Thermotoga maritima MSB8: one gene and its partner. The protein of the gene in region 1 interacts with the protein of each later gene in a pairwise test. Links are inferred from orthologs where the notes say so. Each region holds a gene or a part of one and is shown in the gene's direction. Other genes may lie near its edges.

The links.
Region 2: the proteins of TM_RS01000 (region 1) and groL interact in binary tests that used the Escherichia coli proteins (3 or more experiments, as listed by UniProt). The link is inferred for Thermotoga maritima MSB8 from one-to-one orthologs.

Annotation. Positions count from the first base shown.
Region 1 is NC_000853.1:206,118-216,900, reverse strand. Bases 7,851-10,732 are described here. They hold TM_RS01000 (ABC transporter ATP-binding protein), read left to right. Parts: upstream 7,851-8,922; coding sequence 8,923-9,543; downstream 9,544-10,732. Other genes in these bases: TM_RS00995 (ABC transporter permease), read left to right, coding at 9,543-10,331. Outside these bases: TM_RS01045 (NADH-dependent [FeFe] hydrogenase, group A6), read right to left, coding at 1-1,300; DNA integrity scanning diadenylate cyclase DisA, read right to left, coding at 1,397-2,455; DNA repair protein RadA, read right to left, coding at 2,433-3,755; TM_RS01030 (ATP-dependent Clp protease ATP-binding subunit), read right to left, coding at 3,752-6,214; ttuA (tRNA-5-methyluridine(54) 2-sulfurtransferase), read left to right, coding at 6,430-7,344; TM_RS01020 (adenosine-specific kinase), read right to left, coding at 7,353-7,844. UniProt on the Escherichia coli protein: Part of the ABC transporter complex FetAB, which is probably involved in iron export and enhances resistance to H(2)O(2)-mediated oxidative stress. Probably responsible for energy coupling to the transport system.
Region 2 is NC_000853.1:529,188-539,983, forward strand. What follows is about bases 2,753-5,647. They hold groL (chaperonin GroEL), read left to right. Parts: upstream 2,753-3,339; coding sequence 3,340-4,956; downstream 4,957-5,647. Other genes in these bases: groES (co-chaperone GroES), read left to right, coding at 3,050-3,325; TM_RS02615 (AAA family ATPase), read right to left, coding at 5,143-5,647. Also shown: TM_RS02580 (ABC transporter ATP-binding protein), read right to left, coding at 1-369; TM_RS02585 (ABC transporter permease), read right to left, coding at 382-1,323; TM_RS02590 (ABC transporter permease), read right to left, coding at 1,337-2,374; more of TM_RS02615, read right to left, coding at 5,648-6,942; TM_RS02620 (SDR family oxidoreductase), read right to left, coding at 6,914-7,843; TM_RS02625 (metal-dependent transcriptional regulator), read right to left, coding at 7,840-8,358; tmung (type-4 uracil-DNA glycosylase), read right to left, coding at 8,363-8,941; flagellar export protein FliJ, read left to right, coding at 9,051-9,485; TM_RS02640 (YifB family Mg chelatase-like AAA ATPase), read right to left, coding at 9,482-10,796.

The DNA of each region.
Region 1 (10,783 bases):
CAGTTCTCAAAGCAGCCTCCATCACACCGCCTGTAACGCCAAAGAGTGCCGCCGCTCCCGTAGAGATTCCAAGCGGTGCGTCGTATTCTTCCTCTGGAAGGTTTGCAAACGGTATCTTCTTCATCCTTATGAGCTTCCCAAGTTCCCTTGTGGTGAGAACAACATCCACCGCTGGAACACCGTTCACCATGAGCTGTTTTCTCAGAGCCTCGTCCTTCTTCGCGGTACAGGGCATGATGGACACGTGGAAAATGTCTTCCGGTTTCACTCCGAGTTTCTCCGCGAAGTAGGTCTTCACCATAGCGGAGAGCATTCCCTGTGGAGACTTGGCAGAGGAAAGCCTCGTTCTGAGTTCGGGATAGACCTTTTCCACAAGGTTCACCCAACCAGGACAACAAGAAGTGAACATGGGGAGGTCTTCAAGGTCGCCTTTTTCGAGTCTTTCGAGAAATTCACTTCCTTCTTCCATTATGGTGAGGTCTGCCCCAAAGTTCGTGTCGAAGACGTAATCGAAACCGAGTCTTCTGAGGGCAGCAACCATCTGGCCAGTAGAAATGGTACCGGGAGCGTATCCAAATTCTTCGCCAATCGCCACTCTCACTGAAGGTGCAGTTTGAACAACGAGGATCTTTTCCTTCTTCTCCAGTTCCTCCAGAACAACCTTTACCGCCGAATTTTCGACTATAGCACCCGTTGGACAGAACGCAGCACACTGACCACAACCTATACAATCTGTTTCATAAACAGGCATGTCGAAAGGAGTGCCGGGATAAGTTCTGTGGCCCCTCTCCACCATAGAGTAGATGTGCATTCCCTGAAGTTCGGAACATGCTCTAACACAGCGCTGGCATTTGATACATTTGGAAAGATCTCTGACTATAGCAGGGCTGCTCCTGTCGACCAACCCTTCTTTAGTACCGTATCCGAAAATGGGTTCCACATCGTACTTGTAGATCAGATCCTGGAACTCACACCTTCCATTCGCTTCACACGTCATACAATCGTTGGGATGTTCAGAGAGAAGAAGCGCGAGGTTGAACTTCCTGGCTGTTTTTACCCTGTCAGAGGAGGTCTTTATCACCATACCATCTCTCACTTTTGTCACACACGCAGGTTGAAGATTCCTCGCTCCTTCCACCTCAACGACACAGACTCTACACGCACCTATTGATTCCCCGAGTCTTGGATGGTGACACAAAGCAGGAATTTCTATTCCCGCCTTTTCACAGGCTTCAATGACCGTCAAGTTGTCAGGTACCGTGAGCGTTCTACCATTTATAACAACCGTCACGTCCGCCAAGGCAAAGCACCTCCTCACAGAATTGGTTTCACCATTTTGTGATAAATTTCTCAAATTATTTTTAAAAAACCTCCTCATTGGGATATATTACCACAACTACTCGGAAGTTTTTCTATGCTTCAAGGAACTGATACTTTCTGAAATGGCCCGCGCTCTTTTTTCTCCTATTCCCTCGACTTTCTTCAAGTCCTCAACAGAAGCTTTGCTGATCTGATCGAGTGTTTTGAACATTCTGACCACGTTGTATCCTATGCTGAGCGGAATCCTCGCCACTGTTTTAAGGAGTCTGTAGCCTCTTGCGGAAACAAGTACATCGTCCAACTGTGCGGCTTGCTGCACATCGTATCCCAAAACTCTGGAAATCGAAATGGGAGACGGTTCTCTCCTTGTGATGAAATCCTGCAAGATATTTTGAGCCGTTTCTTCTTCCACCTCTTCGGAAGAGTAATCCATTATGAGAAGAACCAGAAGGTCGTCCACGTCTTCCGTCAACTCCCTGAGCTGCATCCTTGCGAGTCTTCCTTCCTCACCGAGCTCTACTATGTAGGGTCTTATCTCCTCTACTATCCTCAAAAGCTCGAACCCTTTTGCCAGTGTCCTCACCACGTCAGCGAGAGTGACTCTGTTCTCCAGTTCCAGAACTTCAAGTTCCGAAAGAAGTTTGTTGAAATTGTCCTTGTATTTTTCCAGAGTGCTGATCGCCTGCGTCACTTTCGATATGAGAAAATCCACCTGGTTCACAACGTACTTGTAATTTTTATAGTAGAGTGAGATGATATTCCTCCTTCTTGAAACTGCTATCACGACTTTTCCCGTTTGTTTCGCCAGCCTTTCTGCCGTTCTGTGTCTTGTACCGGTTTCTCCCGTTGGTATCGTAGGATCCGGCACAAGATGAACATTCGCGTAGTATATCTTTGTGATATCCTCAGAAAGAACTATCGCACCATCCATTTTTGAAAGCTCGTACAGTTTCTCCGCCGAGAAATCGGTGTCCAGCCAGAATCCCCCTTGGATAACATCTTCGTATTTTTTTGGATCATCAACAAGAAAAATAAGCGCACCAAAGTTGGCATTGATTATGTCATCCAGTGCTTTTCTCAACTCCGTTCCCGGTGATATGAGTTTTATCTTTTCAATCAGCTCCTGGGGTACCAAGGATTTCACCCCCAATTATAGAGACGGCCTCTTTGAGGTCACGCACCTCAAAAACTCCTTTTTGCTCTTCTTCGATCGGAGGAACTATTATCCTTCCAGAACTCTTCAAAGAGTTCAATCTTCTATTAATATTGTAAACCTTCCTCACCCTTCCATCCAAACCAATTTCGCCAACGGCCGCCGTGTTGTGCAGGGAAACTTCCAGATAGGAAGACACAATGGAAAGCGCTATCGCAAGATCCGCTGCGGGATCCGTTACTCTGAGTCCCCCTACAACGTTGACATAAACATCGTGTGTTTCTATGGGAAGCTTCAGATATTTACTGATCACGGCAATCAAAAGCATCACTCTGTTCACATCTACGCCTTTACACACCCTCTTGGGAGAGAACGTTCTGTTCTTGGAGACGAGTGCCTGTATCTGCACAACAAAGGGCTTCGTGCCTTCAAAAACACACGTGAGGACATTTCCTGGAAGATCCGCATCTCCTTCAGTAAAGGAAGGATTCTCCACCTGGACGAAACCGTTTTCTTTGAGCTCAAAGACCGCCACTTCGTCGGAAGGTCCGAATCTGTTCTTTGTAATCTTCAAGAGTCTCAATCCTGTACGTCTGTCCCCTTCAAAATACGCCACGGTGTCCACCATGTGTTCCACCAGTTTCGGTCCTGCTATTTCCCCTTCTTTCGTCACATGTCCCACCAGGAGAACTGGCACACCTCTTCTCTTCGCGAAGTCGATCGTTTTCATCGTCACGTTTTTTACCTGAGAGATGCTTCCAGGACTGCTTCCAAGATCCGAAGAAAAAACCGTTTGAATAGAGTCAACCACCATAAAACTCACTCTTTTGTTTTGTAGAGAAGATATTATTTCATCGATGTCGTTCTCCAAGGTCAAAAGGATGTCCTTTTTCCTCTTCAACAGAAGCCTGTCCGCCCTCAATTTCAACTGCTGAGGGGATTCTTCACCGGAAACGTAAACAACCAGTCCTCTTTCAGCGAACCTTTCAGCGATTTGAAGCGCTATCGTGCTCTTTCCTATCCCGGGTTCACCGGAGAGCAGGATCACCTGTCCGGGGACAATTCCTCCCCTGAAAGCCCTGTCCAGTTCTGAAAAGCCAGTGGATAGCCTTTCAAGGGAAATTTCTCCAGCGTCTTCTAAATTTAAAAACAGGGAGGGGCTCCCCTCCCTGTTTTTTCTTCTTTGAACCTCTTCTGCTGTATCGTATTCACCGCACTGAGGGCACCTTCCGAACCATTTTGGAGAAACGTAGCCGCAGTTGGAACAGACGAACTTCTTCACTGGACCACCTTCTCCTTCTTTTCACCCTTTCTGGTGAATCGAAGAGCATCTTTGCGAGCCCTACAGACGATCGTATCTCCTTCGTTGAACTTGCCTCTCAGGATCTCCTCAGAGAGAGGATCTTCCACGTATCTTTGTATGGCCCTCTTCAGAGGTCTTGCTCCGTACACCGGATCGAATCCTTTTTCGACCAGGAACTCTTTTGCACTCTTTGTCAGTACAAGCTTCATGTTCTTCTCCGAGAGTCTCTTTCTGAGGTCTCTCAAGAGTATGTCGATGATCTGTTCGATGTGTTCCTTCTTCAACGGATGGAATATGATCGTTTCATCGATCCTGTTCAGGAACTCAGGTCTGAACGTTCTTTTCACCTCTTCCAGAACGAGATCCTTTATTTTCTCGAATTCCTTCTCTTCGTTGTTGTCACCCACAAACCCAAGAGTTCTCTTGGATTTGTTGATGTAAGAGCTTCCGATGTTGCTGGTCATGATGATGATCGTGTTCCTGAAATCAACTTCACGTCCCTGGGAATCCGTGAGTCTTCCATCGTCCATTATCTGGAGCAGTATGTTGAACACGTCCGGATGTGCTTTCTCTATTTCGTCGAACAGGATCACCGAGAACGGTCTTCTTCTCACTTTTTCCGTGAGAGTACCTCCCTCTTCGTAACCCACATATCCTGGAGGTGCTCCTATGAGCCTCGAAACGGAGAACCTCTCCATGTATTCGCTCATGTCGAACCTGATGAGGGCCCTTTCATCCCCGAACAGGTACTCTGCGAGCGCCTTTGCAAGCTCTGTCTTTCCAACACCCGTTGGACCGAGGAACAGGAACACACCTATCGGCCTTCTTGGATCCTTCAAACCGCTTCTTGCTCTTCTTATGGCCCTGGCTACAGCTTTTATGGCTTCGTCCTGAGCAACGATTCTCTGGTGGAGAGCCTCTTCGAGATTGAGAAGCTTTTCGACTTCTGTTTCCTCGATCTTTCTGAGAGGAACACCCGTCCAGGAAGACACCACTTCAGCCACGTCGTCTACATCCACCTTTACCACAGCTGTTTCTGCGCGTCTTCTCCACTCTGCGTACCTTTTTCTGTATTCCGCCTCCAGCTCCATCTCTTCTTCTTTCAGTTGTGCAGCCTTTTCGTAATCCTGGTTCAGAACAGCGAGCTCCTTATCGCTTCTTATTCTTTCCAGTTCTAGCTTCATATCCTTCAGTTCTGGAGGAAGCACGAACACCTTCAATCTCGCTCTGGCACCTGCCTCGTCTATCACATCGATCGCCTTGTCAGGTAGATAGTGATCGGTTATGTATCTCTTGGAAAGGTAAACGGCCGCCTCCAGAGCCTTGTCGGTATAAATCACTTTATGATGCGCTTCGTATTTTCTCTTCAAACCTTTCAATATTTCGAGCGTTTCTTCCTCAGTTGGTTCTTTCACATATATCTTCTGAAACCTTCTCTCCAGAGCCGCATCCTTTTCAATGTACCTTCTGTATTCGTCCGGTGTGGTGGCACCTATACAGCTTATCTCTCCACGTGCGAGAGCAGGCTTCAAAATGTTCGCAGCATCGATTGCTCCCTCAGCCGATCCAGCACCAACTATGGTGTGTATCTCGTCTATGAAGAGGATAATGTTCTTATCCTTGGTCACGATCTGAAGGAGCTTCTTCATCCTCTTTTCGAATTCACCTCTGTATTTGGTTCCCGCAACCAGCGCTGCCACGTCAAGAGAGAAGATCACCTTGTTTTTCAAGATCTCGGGCACATCTCCAGCGACTATCCTCTGAGCCAGACCTTCGACTATCGCTGTCTTTCCAACTCCAGGATCTCCTATGAGAACAGGATTGTTTTTCTTCCTTCTGACGAGGACCTGCATCACTCTCTCTATTTCTTCTTCTCTTCCAATAACTGGGTCGAGTTCTTTCTTAGCTGCAAGTTCTGTGAGATTCACACCGAAGCCTTCAAGTTGCTTCACGCTTCTGTAAGTGTAATCCTCCTCTTCCTCATACTCCAGATTTTTGTTCGAGGAGTAGGAGTAGATATCTATGATCTCTCTTCTCAGAGTAGCGATATCTACTCCGAGTTTCCTCAGAATGTGTATTGCAATCCCTTCTCCCTCTCTCAGAATACCAAGGAGAAGATGCTCCGGGTTTATCTTGTCACTTCCAAGAATCTTCGCCTCTTCGTATGCGAGTTCAGTCACTCTTTTGGCTCTTGGAGTCATCTGAGGAGAAGGGACAAAGCCTCTCATCCCCATGCCAACCATGGAGATGATCTCGGATCTCACCTTGGAGTACGAGGCTCCCATTTCTTCCAGGAGTTCGACGGCCGGGCTTCTATCTACTTTTAGAATTGCAAGCAGAAGGTGCTCCGTTCCGACGTACGAATGCCCGAGTTCTTTTGCCTCCTCCTGGGCTGTTACAAATATCTGAGCTGTCTTCTCCGAGAACTTATCAAACATAGTATCACCTCCGGGTCTTCCAATTTCATTATATCACCCTTATGGACATAACATCTTTCAGAAATGTTCAAAGTTCTCTCAGAAGTAAAGCAAAAGGTAACAATTAGATTCACCGAATTCGATTTTTCGTACGGATCTACAACCGGTGAAATATCCATGATACAATTTAATCGAACCGAATTTAAACGACACTTTTCTCGAAAGGAGGGAAAAAAATGAAGTGTACCAAGTGTGGAAAACCCGCCTCGGTTAAGTTGAGACACTACAACATAAAGCTCTGCAAAGAACACTTCAACGAATTCATAGAACAAAGGGTGGAGAAAGCGATAAAAAAGTTCAAAATGTTCGGCAGAAATTCGAAAATATTGATAGCTGTTTCCGGTGGAAAGGACAGTGTTTCCCTGTGGCACATGTTGAAAAAACTTGGCTACGAGGTGGACGCACTATTCATCAGAGCCGGAAAAAGCGGAATGGTTCAGAAAGCTCAGGAAATCGTTGAAAAAAACGCAGAGCTTCTCAACACTAAACTTCACATAGTCGATGCAACGGAATACTTCGGAGGCCTTTCCACTCAGGAAATCTCCATTATGTTGAGGAGACCTGTTTGTTCTATTTGTGGGGTCGTGAGAAGGTATCTCATGAACAAATTTGCCTACGAAAACGGTTACGATGTGGTGGTCACGGGGCACAACCTGAACGATGAGGCGTCCGTTTTGCTGGGAAACATCCTTCACTGGCAGGAAGGATATCTGGAGAGACAGTGGCCGCTCCTTCCAAAAACCCATGAAAAACTCGTTCCAAAGGCCAAACCACTCGTTTTGAACTACGAAGAAGACATAAAACTGTACGCAACTCTGAACGAGATACCACACCTCGAGATGGCCTGTCCATTCTCCGTGGGAGCAACTTCACTCGTATACAAAAAGATCCTGCGGGAACTCGAAGAAGAACAACCCGGAATCACTCTGAATTTTTATCTTGGATTTTTGAAAAGAAAAAAAGAGCCAAAATTCGAAGTGGAAGGACTCAGGGAATGCAAAGAATGTGGTTATCCAACGACGGCAGAGGTGTGTTCCTTCTGCAGACTCAGAAAGCAGGTAGAGAAAAGGAAAAACAAAACCCCCGCATAAGCGGGGGATCATTTTTTGTACTTTGTGATCTCTCTAAGAAACGCGTGTCTTTTCCTTTTGTCTTCCTCACCTTCCACACCCTTGGGTGAGTACCCGTCAACCACTCCGAGGACCGCTCTTCCCTGAGAAGTGATACCAACGATCACCTGTAAAGGATTCGCTGTTGCCGTGTATATCCTGCATACCTCCTGAACGTTTTTGATCTGGTTCAGGATGTTGATGGGGTAACCACCCCTTATGTAGATCACAAAGGTGTGGCCGGCACCTATCTTTTTTGCCGTCTCGATCGCCTGATTCACTAACTCTTCGTCGTTTCCTTCGTACCTGATGAGACATGGCCCACTCGCTTCGTTGAAGGCTATACCGAACTTGAGGTTTGGATTCGTTGTCACCATCACCTCGTACAGATCCTCAACCGTCTTGATAAAATGAGAATGTCCCAGAATAATATTGGCATTTTCTGGAATGGACACGTCCACGACCTCGAGCTGTACACTCACGCTTTCACCTCCCAGGAATATTCTAACACCAGGAGGTGGGGAAATGATCGCAGTGCTGGATATGGGAACCAACTCCTTCATTCTCCTTGTCGTTTCGGAGAAAGGAGAGACCATTCTTGAAGAGGTCCACGAAGTCGGAATAGCCTCCGGAAACCTCGAGAAGGCGAAAGAGGTGTTCAAAGAATGTGTGGAAAAAGCTGAAAAAATGGGGGCGGAACTTCACATATTTGGAACGGCATTTTTTAGGAAGCATCCCGACATTTTCCAACAGATAACAGGGGGCAGGGGAGAGATTTTACCGGAGGAAAAGGAAGCGTACTATTCTTATATTTCTGTAGCGAAAGATTTCGGGAAAAAGGATATCCTGGTGGCCGACCTCGGTGGAGGTAGCCTCGAACTCGCCTGGAAAGATGGATACGTGAGTTTAGAACTTGGAACACACGTTCTGAATCGCACTTTTTCCCTAACACTTCCCTACATCGAGCCGGTGGACGGAATAGTTGAGTACGTGATGAAGAGACTTCCCGAGGTAAAAAAGGACGAGCTTTTTGGAGTTGGGGGAAGTTTTGTCGCGCTCGCTGCATTGATGAAGGGGAAATGGGATCTAGAAATTCTTCACGGAAGCGTCTTAAAATTAGAAGAGGTTGAAAAACTCGTGGACAAGATCAAAAGGATGAGCTTTGAAGACGTGAAGAACTTGAAAGTGCTTCCTGAAGGACGAGAGAAGACAATACTCGCAGGAGGAATCGTGACCATTGCTCTTTTGAGAAAATATTCGCCGAGGATGACGGTGAGCACCAGGGGTTACAGATACGGAATAGTGTGGGAGATCCTTGAAAAAAGATGGCGTGCCCGGGGGGATTCGAACCCCCAACCTCCAGATCCGCAGTCTGGCGCTCTATCCAACTGAGCTACGGGCACATATATAAAAAACTGGCGGAGAGGGTGGGATTCGAACCCACGGTGGGGAAACCCCCACACTTGCTTAGCAGGCAAGCGCCTTAGGCCGCTCGGCCACCTCTCCACCTGCCATTTATTATAGCAACATATCCAGAAATATTCAAGGGGAGGAAAGATCGTGTTTGTTCTAAAGAACGTGAAATACAAGGATATATTGAACATCGAGGAACTCCACATACCGGCCAGAAAAATTACCGTTATTACAGGAAAGAGCGGTACGGGAAAAACAACTCTTCTAAAGATGCTGAACAAACTGATTTCACCGGATAGTGGAGAAATTTTCTTCAAGGGCACACCGTTGACGGAGATCGACTCGGTTGAACTCAGAAGGAAAGTGGTGATGCTTCCTCAGTTTCCCGTTGTGTTTCCCGGCAACGTGAAGGAGAATCTCCTCATGGGCCTGAAATTTTCTGGAAAAAAGATTCCACATGATGAAGAGTTGAGAAAAATCCTAAAGTTCGTCATGCTCGAAAAAGACCTGAACGATGATCCAGAAAAGTTCTCCGGCGGTGAAAAACAGCGTCTCGCTCTGGCAAGGGTTCTTCTCATGGATCCTGAGGTGTTGCTCCTCGATGAACCCACTTCCTCTCTGGACGAAAAAACCGGCATTGAAATCATCAAAAAAGTGTCCAACTTTGCAAAAAGTCGGGGAAAAACGCTTGTCATGGTGACTCATAACCCGGAATTGAGAAAATTCGCAGACGTGTTGATCGAACTCAAAAACGGGAGGGTTTTGTGATGGGACCAGTTGATATCGGTCTGATACAGCTTTTGAGCGCCTACATTTTCGTTGTGGTTCTGATGCTCATACTGAGAATAAGAAGAATACCGCGAGAAAAGGAAGTTCTGGTGGCATCTATCAGGATGACTTTCCAGCTGGTGATGGCAGGATTTGTACTGAGTTACATACTCGATCACCCTTCACCTCTCTACACAATTCTGGCAGTTCTCGTTATGGAGATCTTCGCCATCTACAACGTTTACAAAAGGGCAAGGCTCTCTCTTCCTGCAAGGGTGAAAAAACGTCTGGAGCTCTTCATAGCGATCTCTGTGAGCACAGGAACGCTTCTCAGTCTCGTGTACTTTCTGTACGTGGTAGTCAGGATCTCTCCCTGGTTCGATCCGAGGTACGTGATCCCTCTTGCGGGTATGATCATCGGAAACTCCATGACCGGTGTTTCACTCGGAGTGAAGACACTCTCTGAGTCAATAACGATTCAAAAAGATATTGTGGAAGCCGCTTTGATGCTGGGTGCAAGGCCAAAAGATGCTGTGAGAATGTTCAGTGACAGGGCGTTCGATTCGGCGATACTGCCAACTCTCAACTCCATGATTGGTATGGGTATCGTGTTCCTCCCCGGGATGATGACGGGACAGATCCTCTCTGGAGCCTCTCCGATCACTGCGATAAAGTATCAGATCGCAATAATGCTTGGAATACTTGGTGAAGTCACGATCAGTGTGAGCGTGTTTCTCTATCTGGGATACAAAGCTTTCTTCAACAGAGAAAATCAGCTGATCGTTTGAGAACTTCAAAACTCACACGTTGTATATCCCACTTGACGTTCCCAAAGAGTTATGATAATATTTTTAGTGCTTGGAGGGTCTTTGAAGGGCGGGTGTAGCTCAACTGGTAGAGCATCGGCCTTCCAAGCCGAGGGTTGCGGGTTCGAGTCCCGTCGCCCGCTCCAACGTTTCTGGTGCGCCCGTAGCTCAACAGGATAGAGCATCGGATTTCTAATCCGAGGGTTGCAGGTTCGAGTCCTGCCGGGCGCGCCATTTTTTTCGTGGTGACCATAGCTCAGTTGGTAGAGCGCCTGACTGTGGATCAGGTGGTCGCGGGTTCGAGTCCCGCTGGTCACCCCAGCGACGCGCCCGTAGCTCAACTGGATAGAGCGTCGGACTTCGGATCCGATGGTTGCGGGTTCGAGTCCTGCCGGGCGCGCCACTCGAAAACCAATAAACCAATGTCGTTGAAG
Region 2 (10,796 bases), 330 kb from region 1 along the record:
GTTTTGGTGAAGAATTATTGCCTCCATTATCTGATCCCCTATCGTGAAAACAGGGTTCAAAGCCACCATGGGTTCCTGGAATATCATCGCGATCTCTTTTCCTCTGATCTTTCTCATTTCGTTCTCTGAAAGTTCGAGAAGATTCCTTCCTTTGAAGATAATCTTTCCGTCAACTATCTTTCCGTTCTGATCCAGGAGTCTCATTATTGAGAGCGATGTTACACTTTTACCACTACCGGATTCCCCAACGATGCCCAGAGTTTCTCCCTCTCTGACCTCAAAAGAAACACCATCGACCGCCTTCACTACACCGTCTTCTGTATAGAAATAGGTTTTCAGATTTTCCACTCTAAGCAGAGGCTCTGTCAATTCGATCCCTCCTTAGAATTTTAGCCTTGGATCGAAAGCGTCTCTGAGCGCATCGCCCAGCAGATTCCATCCCAGAACGAAGAGAACCATAGCGGTACCGGGATAAACGAGAGCGTACCAGTGCTTTCCTATCTCCATCATCCAGTCTCTCGAGTAACTGAGGATGGATCCCCAGTCGGCGTATCCCTGGGGGGCACCGAGTCCCAAGAAGCTGAGCACAGCGGCCGTTATCACGAGAGATCCCATGTTCATGGAAGCCCATATCAGGACAGGGAAAATGGTATTCGGAAGAACGTGTTTCAATATGATGAGAAAATCGGGCACACCTATTGCTTTCGCTGCCAGGACGAATTGTTCTTCCCTCACCTGAAGAATGTTTCCTCTGATGAGCCTTGCCGCTCCCATCCATCCGAACACGATCATTGCTATCATAACCTTGTCGAGACCCGTCCCGAGAACGGTTGTCAACACAACAGCTGCTATGAGGAAGGGGATAGAGAGAAAGATATCGGTGATCCTCATGAGAACCTCATCTATCCATCCTCCAAAGTAACCTGAGATTGAACCTATGAACACTCCTATCAAGAGTCTTGCGAGTGTGACTATGAGACCTATCTTGAAAGCCGTTCTTGTGCCCCAGACGATTCCGTATAAGATATCACGGCCACCAATGACACCGAATGGGTGATAATCAACGCAGCGTATGGGTTCTCTGTTGGGATTCTTCGCCAGGGCATCCTCTTTCGTGGTAGGGGGTTGTGGGCTCTGATTCCAGCTCACCACAGGCATCAAGTAAGGATCGGGTAGCTTGGCTCTGGTGAGCGGGTGAATGGGAGGAGCTATAACAGGCGCGAGAATGGCTATCACCACGAAGAAGAGCACTAGAGAGAACCCTATGATGGCGGATGGATCTCTAAAAAATCTCTTCATTATTCTTTTGAATTCCTGATTCACGTCGTTTCACCTCTCATCCAAGTCTTATTCTGGGATCTATAAGAGCGTACAGAATATCTATGATGAGATTTCCAACTACAAGAATTGTTGAGAAAAACAACGCAGAAGCCATCACCGAAGCGTAATCGAGCTGCAGGGCTGCCTGCGCGGTGAAACTTCCCACACCCGTTCTGTTGAAGACCGTTTCCACGATCACAGTACCGGAGAAGAGACCGATGACCATACCACCGGCGACAGTGGTGACAGGAATCAAAGCATTTCTTCTGGCGTGTTTGTTTATAACCACATCCTCGGGAAGACCCTTTGCCCTGGCGGTTCTCACGTATTCTTTATTCAGGACTTCCAGCATGCTCGACCTGGTGATTCTCAGAAGATACGCCCACCAGAGCCACGAAAGAGTTATGATGGGACCTATAAGGTGTTTCAGCCCATCCCAGAAGATGTCCAATCTGCCGTTCAAGAGTGCGTCTATTGTGATGAGCTTTGTGTAGCGATGAAATTCTGGTGATTTGATCACTTCTTCAGCCCACATACTCAGATTCCCAGGAGGAAGCCAGTTCAGTATGCTGTAGAAGATCATCAGAACGAGCAATCCAAAGACGAAATCAGGGAAAGACCAGCCAACCACGGCGAAGATTCTTATGAAATGATCGAGGAATTTTCCTCTGTGAACCGCAGCCTTCACACCAAGCCATATTCCAACGAATACGACGGGAAAAATTGCATAAAGCGCAAGTTCAACGGTGTATGGAAGTCTTCTCAAAAGAGCATCTTTCACCGGTTCTTTCCCAACAAGGGACCACCCGAGATCACCTCTCAGAGTGTTTGCGAGCCATTTGACGTATCTCACAACGAAAAAGTCGTTCAAGCCGTACTTCTCCTTTAGAGCGTCCATCTGCTCGGGCGTTAACTTGTCCAGCATGTTCGGGTTGACGTACGCTGCGAGTAATTTATCCGGCCCGAGGGACTGGATCATGGAAAAAACGATGAAGGTGACTCCTAAGAGAATCAGGGGCAAGAGCAGAAGTCTTCGTATGATGTATGCGGTCACCTGGTACACCTCCTGGTCGTAAATTGGGTATGCACCTTCATATGATTATACAACATACCCTGAACCTTCCGACATTTGGAAGAGTCTGAACAGTGGTATAATAAGGATGGATTGATAAACCAGGGGGCGAACGGGTTCGACGGGGATGGAGTCCCCTGGGAAGCGAGCCGAGGTCCCCACCTCCTCGTAAAAAAGGTGGGACAAAGAATAAGTGCCAACGAACCTGTTGCTGTTGCCGCTTAATAGATAAGCGGCCGTCCTCTCCGAAGTTGGCTGGGCTTCGGAAGAGGGCGTGAGAGATCCAGCCTACCGATTCAGCTTCGCCTTCCGGCCTGAATCGGGAAAACTCAGGAAGGCTGTGGGAGAGGACACCCTGCCCGTGGGAGGTCCCTCCCGAGAGCGAAAACACGGGCTGCGCTCGGAGAAGCCCAGGGGCCTCCATCTTCGGACGGGGGTTCGAATCCCCCCGCCTCCACCAGAAAGAGGGCGCTTCAAGCGCCTTTTTATTTTTCTTCTATCTCTTTGAATCATTGTTTATTCATTATTAACGGTAATGTTGGATTTGTGTTTGTTTTTCTTAATCAATATCCCTTGAAGAGGCTCGTAAAAAGTAGTATATTTATATTAGCAGTCGAATGATGAGAGTGCTAAACATCTACGAAGGAGGGATGGATGATGAAAGTGATACCTCTCGGTGAAAGACTCCTCATCAAGCCCATCAAAGAGGAAAAGAAGACAGAGGGAGGAATCGTTCTTCCAGATTCCGCAAAAGAAAAACCGATGAAGGCAGAGGTCGTAGCCGTGGGAAAGATCGATGACGACGAAAAATTCGACATCAAAGTTGGAGACAAGGTTATTTACTCCAAATATGCGGGTACAGAAATAAAGATTGATGATGAGGATTACATCATCATCGATGTGAATGACATACTCGCGAAAATCGAAGAGTGAAGGAGGTGTGAGATATGCCGAAGATTCTGAAGTTCAATGAAGAAGCGAGAAGAGCACTCGAAAGAGGTGTGGACAAGGTCGCTAACGCGGTAAAGGTGACTCTCGGACCAAAGGGAAGGAACGTTGTTATCGAAAAATCGTGGGGTTCTCCAACAATAACCAACGACGGTGTTTCCATAGCCAAGGAGATTGAGCTCGAGGACAAATTCGAAAACCTTGGAGCTCAGCTCGTGAAAGAGGTTGCTTCCAAAACAAACGATGTTGCCGGTGACGGTACAACAACGGCTACGGTTCTCGCACAGGCTATGATCAAAGAAGGTCTCAAGAATGTTGCAGCGGGTGCCAATCCAATTCTCCTCAAGAGAGGTATAGACAAAGCCGTTGAGAAGGCCGTTGAAGAGATCAAGAAGGTTTCCAAGAAACTTTCCGGTAGGGAAGACATCGCCCATGTTGCCGCCATATCTGCGAACAGCGCTGAAATAGGAGAACTCATCGCAGAAGCTATGGACAAGGTAGGAGAAGACGGAGTCATCACTGTGGAAGATTCCAAAACACTCGAAACATACGTTGAATTCACCGAAGGTATGCAGTTTGACAGGGGTTACATTTCACCGTACTTCGTCACGGATGCCGAGAAGATGGAAGTCGTTCTGAAGGAACCCTTCATACTCATCACTGACAGGAAGCTCAGCGCTGTGAAGCCTCTCATTCCGATCCTTGAAAAAGTCGCTCAGACCGGAAAACCACTTCTCGTCATAGCGGAAGACGTTGAAGGAGAAGTTCTGACAACACTTGTTCTCAACAAGCTCAAGGGTACTCTCCAGTCCTGTGCTGTAAAGGCTCCTGGATTCGGTGAAAGAAGAAAAGCCATGCTTCAGGACATAGCGATACTCACCGGAGGTCAGGTGGCAAGTGAAGAGCTCGGAATCAATCTCGAGGATCTCACCCTCGAAGATCTCGGAAGAGCCGATCTTGTGAGGGTCAAGAAAGATGAAACCATCATAATTGGAGGAAAAGGTGATCCGGAGGCTATCAAGAAGAGAATCGCTCAGATCAAAGCCCAGATAGAGGAAACCACATCCGAGTACGAAAAAGAAACTCTCCAGGAAAGGATGGCAAAACTCGCAGGAGGAGTAGCCGTCATAAAGGTTGGAGCGGCCACCGAAACAGAGCTCAAGGAAAAGAAACACAGAATTGAAGACGCACTGAGCGCCACGAGAGCAGCTGTCGAAGAAGGAATCGTTCCAGGTGGAGGAGTAACACTCCTGAGAGCAAGAAAAGCCGTTGAAAAGGTCATAGAAGAGCTCGAAGGCGACGAGAAAATAGGAGCCCAGATCGTTTACAAGGCACTCTCAGCCCCTATTAAGCAGATTGCTGAAAACGCGGGATACGACGGAGCGGTGATCATTGAGAAGATACTTTCGAATGACGATCCAGCCTATGGATTCGACGCACTCAGAGGAGAATACTGCAACATGTTTGAAAGAGGAATCATTGACCCAGCAAAGGTTACAAGGAGCGCCCTGCAGAATGCTGCATCCATCGCTGGAATGCTCCTGACAACGGAAGTGCTCATCGTTGAAAAACCCGAGGAGAAGAAAGAAACACCGAGCATGCCTGAAGAATTCTGATGGAAATAAAGGGGGCCCTTGGCCCCCTTTACTTTTTTAGTTTTTGTGGTATGATGAAAATATCAATAGTTCCTTTCAGGTATGGAAATCTGTTGCGGAAGAGGTCCAAGAACTCGTTTGAGTTGATTCAATACTTCCTCAGAGGTCTTAAAAAAGAAGGGGCGTTTGCCCCTTCTTTTGGTTTCATCAAACGCTGAACTTTTCTTCGAAAATCTTCGTTGTTTCCTCATCTATGTTGCATATGCGGATCTCTTCCAGAGTGGTATCAGGATGTTGATCGATGAAATCTCTTATTGCTTTTGAAAAGATTCCCACCGCTCTTTCTTTCGGAAATCCGAATATTCCTGTACTGATAGCAGGCATTGAGATGCTCTTCAATTTCAGTTCGTGAGCTCGAAGAAGAGCGTTGTAAACTGCTTTGTAGAGAAGTTCGTCCTCTCCATGACTGCCTCCTCTCCAAACGGGCCCCACGGTGTGGATCACGTATTTTGCCTTCAGCTTTCCAGCGCTGGTTACCACCGCTTCACCTGTCGGGACTCTTCCTCGTTCTTGAACGATCCTGTCGCTTTCTTCCTGGATAACGCTTCCACCTGCTCTCACGATCGCTCCCGCTACTCCTCCTCCGTGTTTCAGATATTCGTTCGCCGCGTTCACTATGGCGTCCACTTCTTCTCTTGTGATGTCTCCCTTTACGATTCTGATCTTTTTCCCTTTGTATTCCAGTTCTTTTCTCACTTCGGCCATACTTTCACCCCCGTACTTCTCGGGCCAGAGTTTTCTGAGCCTTTCAAAGAGTTCTTCCTCAAAACCTACTCTCTTTGGCTGGAAGATGACCTCATTTTTCAACTTTTCTGGAAGATAGTTCGTTTTCACGAAACCACCGAAATCATGGGGATAAAGATACCCTTCTCCGTATCCACGCTTTTTCATCTCTTCGGTGACGGGATTTCTCAGAAAAAGCGGTACGTCCTCCACAGGAAGTTCCTGGACTTTTTTCATTGCGAGATAAACAGAGTTGCTCTTGGGAGCGAGGGAAAGATAGACGGCACACTCTACAAGGTTCATCAAACATTCGGGAAGTCCCACGTGTTCGACAGCGATGGAGGTCGAAACGGCGATATGTAGAGCGTTTGGGTCGGCGAGTCCAACGTCTTCGCTGGCGAATATGATCATTCTTCGTGCTATGAATCGCGGGTCTTCTCCCATCTCTATCATTTTGACGAGGTAGTAAACAGCGGCGTTTGGATCGCTACCTCTCATACTCTTTATGAAGGCCGAAGCGAAATCGTAGTGTGATTCCTTCGTGTACCCGCTCACGTTTCCCAGCAGAGTTTCCAGGTCCTCAAGAGTTACTCTCTTGTTTTTGAACGCCTGGTGGACGATCTCCAGGGTGTTCAAGAGTTTTCTGGCGTCTCCTTCGGAATGCCTTACTATGGCTTTCTCTACCGATTCTTCCAGATCGATGTTGAGAACCTCTGTTGCTTTTTTCAAGATCTTCATCAGGTCCTCGTCAGAGAGTTTTTTGAAATAAAGAATCCTGCACCTTGAGAGAAGTGCAGGTACGATGACAAAACTCGGATTTTCAGTTGTTGTCGCAACCAGTACGATGTCTCCTCGTTCAACATGGGAAACCAGAACCATCTGCTGGTTTTTGTTCAGGCGGTGTATTTCATCGAGAAAGAGAAGCAATTTTTTTCCATATTTTCTCAACTGTTCTCCTCTTTTGAGAACGTTCTTTATTTCAGAAACCCCGTGAACGGTGGAGCTCAGATAAACTACCTCGCCGTTGAAATACCTTTTCAGCAGTGAAAAAACCGAGGTCTTACCAGACCCCGGTGGTCCATAGAGGATAGAAGAGAACATGTTGCCTGTCTTTAAAGTTCGCCGGAGAATCCCTTTATTACCGAATATATGATCCTGACCGACGAAATCCTCGAAGTCTTTCGGCCTGAGCAGTTCACTCAAGGGTTTTTCTGAAATACTCAACGGTGAGCTTCAATCCCTCCTCAAGGGAAACTTTGGGTTCCCAGCCGAGCTTTTCCTTCGCCTTCGTGTAATCGAGAATGCTCTTTCTCACGTCGCCCTTACGCGGTGGTTTATAGACAGGCTCTTTATCGTAGCCAGTGATCTCTTTCAGCAGTTTGAAGAGCTGGTTCACGGTTGTGCCCCTTCCCGTTCCTATGTTGAAGACTTCGTTGTCGCCTTTCTCCATGGCGAGAAGATTCGCTCTGACCACGTCATCAACGTAAACGTAGTCTCTGACGTACTCTCCATCACCGAATATGTGAACTTCCTCTCCCCTGAGCATCCTTTCAGTGAAGATGGCCACCACGCCCGCTTCACCGTACGGATCCTGTCTTGGCCCGTAAACGTTGGCGTATCTGAGAACTGTGTACTTCAGCCCGTACTCTCTCGCGAAGAATTCCAGATACATCTCGGTGCTGTACTTCGCTATGCCATAAGGGGATATCGGATGAGGTATCTCCGTTTCCGGTGTTGGAAAGACCTTCACATTCTCTCCGTATATCGCCCCACCGGTGGACGAAAAGATGAATTTTTTAACACCGTACTTGATGGATTTTTCAAGAAGCACAAGAGATCCGATGATGTTCGTTTTTGCGTCTCTGGCGGGTTCCCTAACAGAGATGGCGACACTAGCCTGAGCGGCGAGGTGAAAGACATACTCGGGTCTGTGTAGAGAGAAGATCCGCTCCATCATTTCTTCGTCCTCTATACTCTGTTCATAAAACAGTGCGTTTCTGTTGAGGTTTTCAACCTTTCCAGAAGATAGATTGTCCACCACAATGACACCGTATCCGTTTTCTATCAGTTTGTCCACCACGTGGGATCCTATGAAGCCCGCTCCGCCTGTTACCAGAATGTTCATGGTTGAGCCTCCTCTTCTTCATCTTCTTCCATAATTCTGGCTTCTTCAGGGATTTCCCGAACGTTCACGAGTCTTCTGCTCTCTTCGAGAAATTCCTTCAGTTCCTGCACCTTGCTCTCATCGAAATTCACCATTATGTCGTAAAATCTCTTGAATCTTTCTCTCGTTTTCGTATCCAGGAAGTGTGAGAAATGACGCGAGAGTTTTTCCGCGGTGGGTGAAGGTATTCCCATCACGTAGAAGAAAAAGTTCCTGAGTCTGTTCTGAGAACCTCTCAACGATCTTGCTCTTCTTTTACCCTTCTCGGTAAGGGTTATGTATCCATACTTCTCGTATTCGACGTATCCAAGTTCCGCCAGTCTTTTCATGGCATTCGTCACACTTGGAAGGCTCACTCCCATCTTTCTCGCGATGGTGCTCACCCTCGCCGCGGGTTGTTTCTGAAGTATCTCCTGAATCACTGCAAGGTAATCTTCGAGCGCAGGTGTCAGGGTTTTCTTCCTTCCTCTAGGCATGCTATCAACCCTCCTTCTTTATGAAACTTTTTGCTTTCTCAATATCCTCAAGAACGATCCTTCTGAGTTCATTACTTCTATTTCTCAGGAGATAACTCGGATGGAATGTTGGAATGACCTTTTTTCCTCCGAGCCAGTCGATGGGATTTCCTCTGACCTTAGTTATGGATACCTTTTTCCCATCCACGAAGAAAGACAGCGCCGTGGCTCCGAGAGCAACTATCACATCTGGGTTGATGATTTCGATCTGAGCGAGTAAAAAATGTCCACATGCCGCCTGTTCTTCAGGAGTGGGTGTTCTGTTGTTGGGAGGCCTGCATTTCACAACGTTGCATATGTAAACATCTTCTCTTCTGATACCTGATTCTCTGAGCAGTTCCGTCAGAAGCATTCCCGCTCTGCCGACGAAAGGTCTTCCCGTCTTGTCTTCTTCCTCTCCCGGTCCTTCTCCCACAAAGACAATCCTCGTATCCAGATTTCCTTCTCCTACGACAACGTTTGTCCTATTCAGATGAAGTGGGCAAGCCGTACACTTTTTCACTCTTTCTGACACTATCTCCATGAGTTCTTCCCTTGTATACAAGCCTTTCTCCCCCGGATTCTGGTAAAATATTTCTGGAAATTATCAGAACCTTACTTAATTTTATCATCCACTATAAATTTTTCCAAAAATCTTATTGGGGTGATGATTCGTGCCTTTTAGATTTAGACTTCAGAGAATATACGATGTTCGAAGAAAGGAAGAAGAAACTTTGAAAAACGATCTCTCAAAAATCAATGAAAAAGTGGAAAATACCCAGAGAATTATACAACAACTTTCCGCTGAAAAGAAGCGAATAGAAAGTAATTTTCTTCACAAAAAGGTTCTCAGAAAGGAAGATCTCCTGAATATGGAGATGCAGATGATGTTTTATGAAGAAGAGATCAAAAAAAAGCAAAGTGAACTTTCTGAACTGATGAAGGAACAGGAAGAAACGAGAAGAAAACTTTTTGAAAAAATGAAGGAGAGAAAGATTCTTGAAAAATTAAAAGAAAGAAAGATGCGAGAGTACCTTTACGAAGAGAACCTCAAAGAAAGGAAGACCATGGATGAAATAGCGGAGAGGAAATTCTGGTGGGAAAGCTAACTCTCTCTGAACCTGTACTGAAGCGCTTCTGCGAGGTGACTCATTTCTACACCGTTCGAACCTTCCAGATCCGCTATTGTTCGTGAGATCTTCAGAACTTTGTCGATCTTCCTACCCGACAGTCCATATCTTTCCACGTATCTTTTCAGGAGATCCTCACTCTTCTCGTCCAGCTGGACAAACCTCCTCAGCATTCTGTGAGACATCTGTGAATTGCAGGAAATATGAGTATCCCTGAAACGTCTTTTTTGTATTTCCCTCGCCTTCATCACCCGCTCTCTGATTGAAGAGCTTTTCTCTCCTTCGGGTTTTTTCATCATTTCCTCGAAGGAGAGCTTCGGGACGTTGATCACCAGGTCCATCCTGTCCAGAAGAGGACCCGAGATTTTCTTTCTGTACCTCATGATGTCTCTGGGAGAGCAGACACAGGGTTGTTTCGGGTCACCAAGATTTCCACAGGGACAAGGGTTCATGGCACCAACAAGCATGAAGCGGGCGGGGTAGGTGACGGTGAACTTCGCTCTGGCAACCGTGACGATACCTTCTTCGAGAGGCTGTCTCAGGGCTTCCAGCACATCTCTTTTGAACTCCGGTAGCTCATCGAGGAACAGAACACCGTTGTGTGCGAGAGAAATCTCACCGGGTCTTGGGTTGGTACCACCACCGATGATGGAGACAGTCGACGCCGTGTGATGGGGAGCTCTGAAGGGACGGAGTTTCACGATCCCGGGATAACCAGATGCGCTGTACACCTTGCTCGTCTCGAGGATTTCCTCTTCGGACATGGGAGGAAAGATCGTGGGAATTCTCTTCGCTATCATGGTCTTCCCGGAGCCGGGATTTCCTACCATGAGGATGTTGTGAAAACCTGCGACGGCTATCTCCACCGCTCTTTTCACCATCTCGTGGTCTCTAACATCGGAGAAATCGATCTCGTATTCCAAGTTCGTGTTTTCTATACCCGAATACTCGATCCGTTTCAGCGTTCTATCTCCCCTCAAGAACTCAACGCATTCTCTGAGAGATTCCACTGCGTATATATCCAGTTCTTTCACGCATTTTGCTTCCTCTTCGTTCTCTTTTGGGATGAGCACCGTACCACTGAACATTTCTGAAAGAGAAAGGAGAACGGGAAGAACCCCGTTCACCCTCTTCACTTCTCCATTCAGCGAGAGTTCTCCTATAGCGAGGATGTTTTCGCTCACCTGAACTATTCCTGTTGAAGCGAGTATGCACAGTGCGATTGGCAGGTCGAGCATGGAACCTTCTTTTCTCACGTCTCCAGGAGCGAGGTTCACCACGTATTTACCG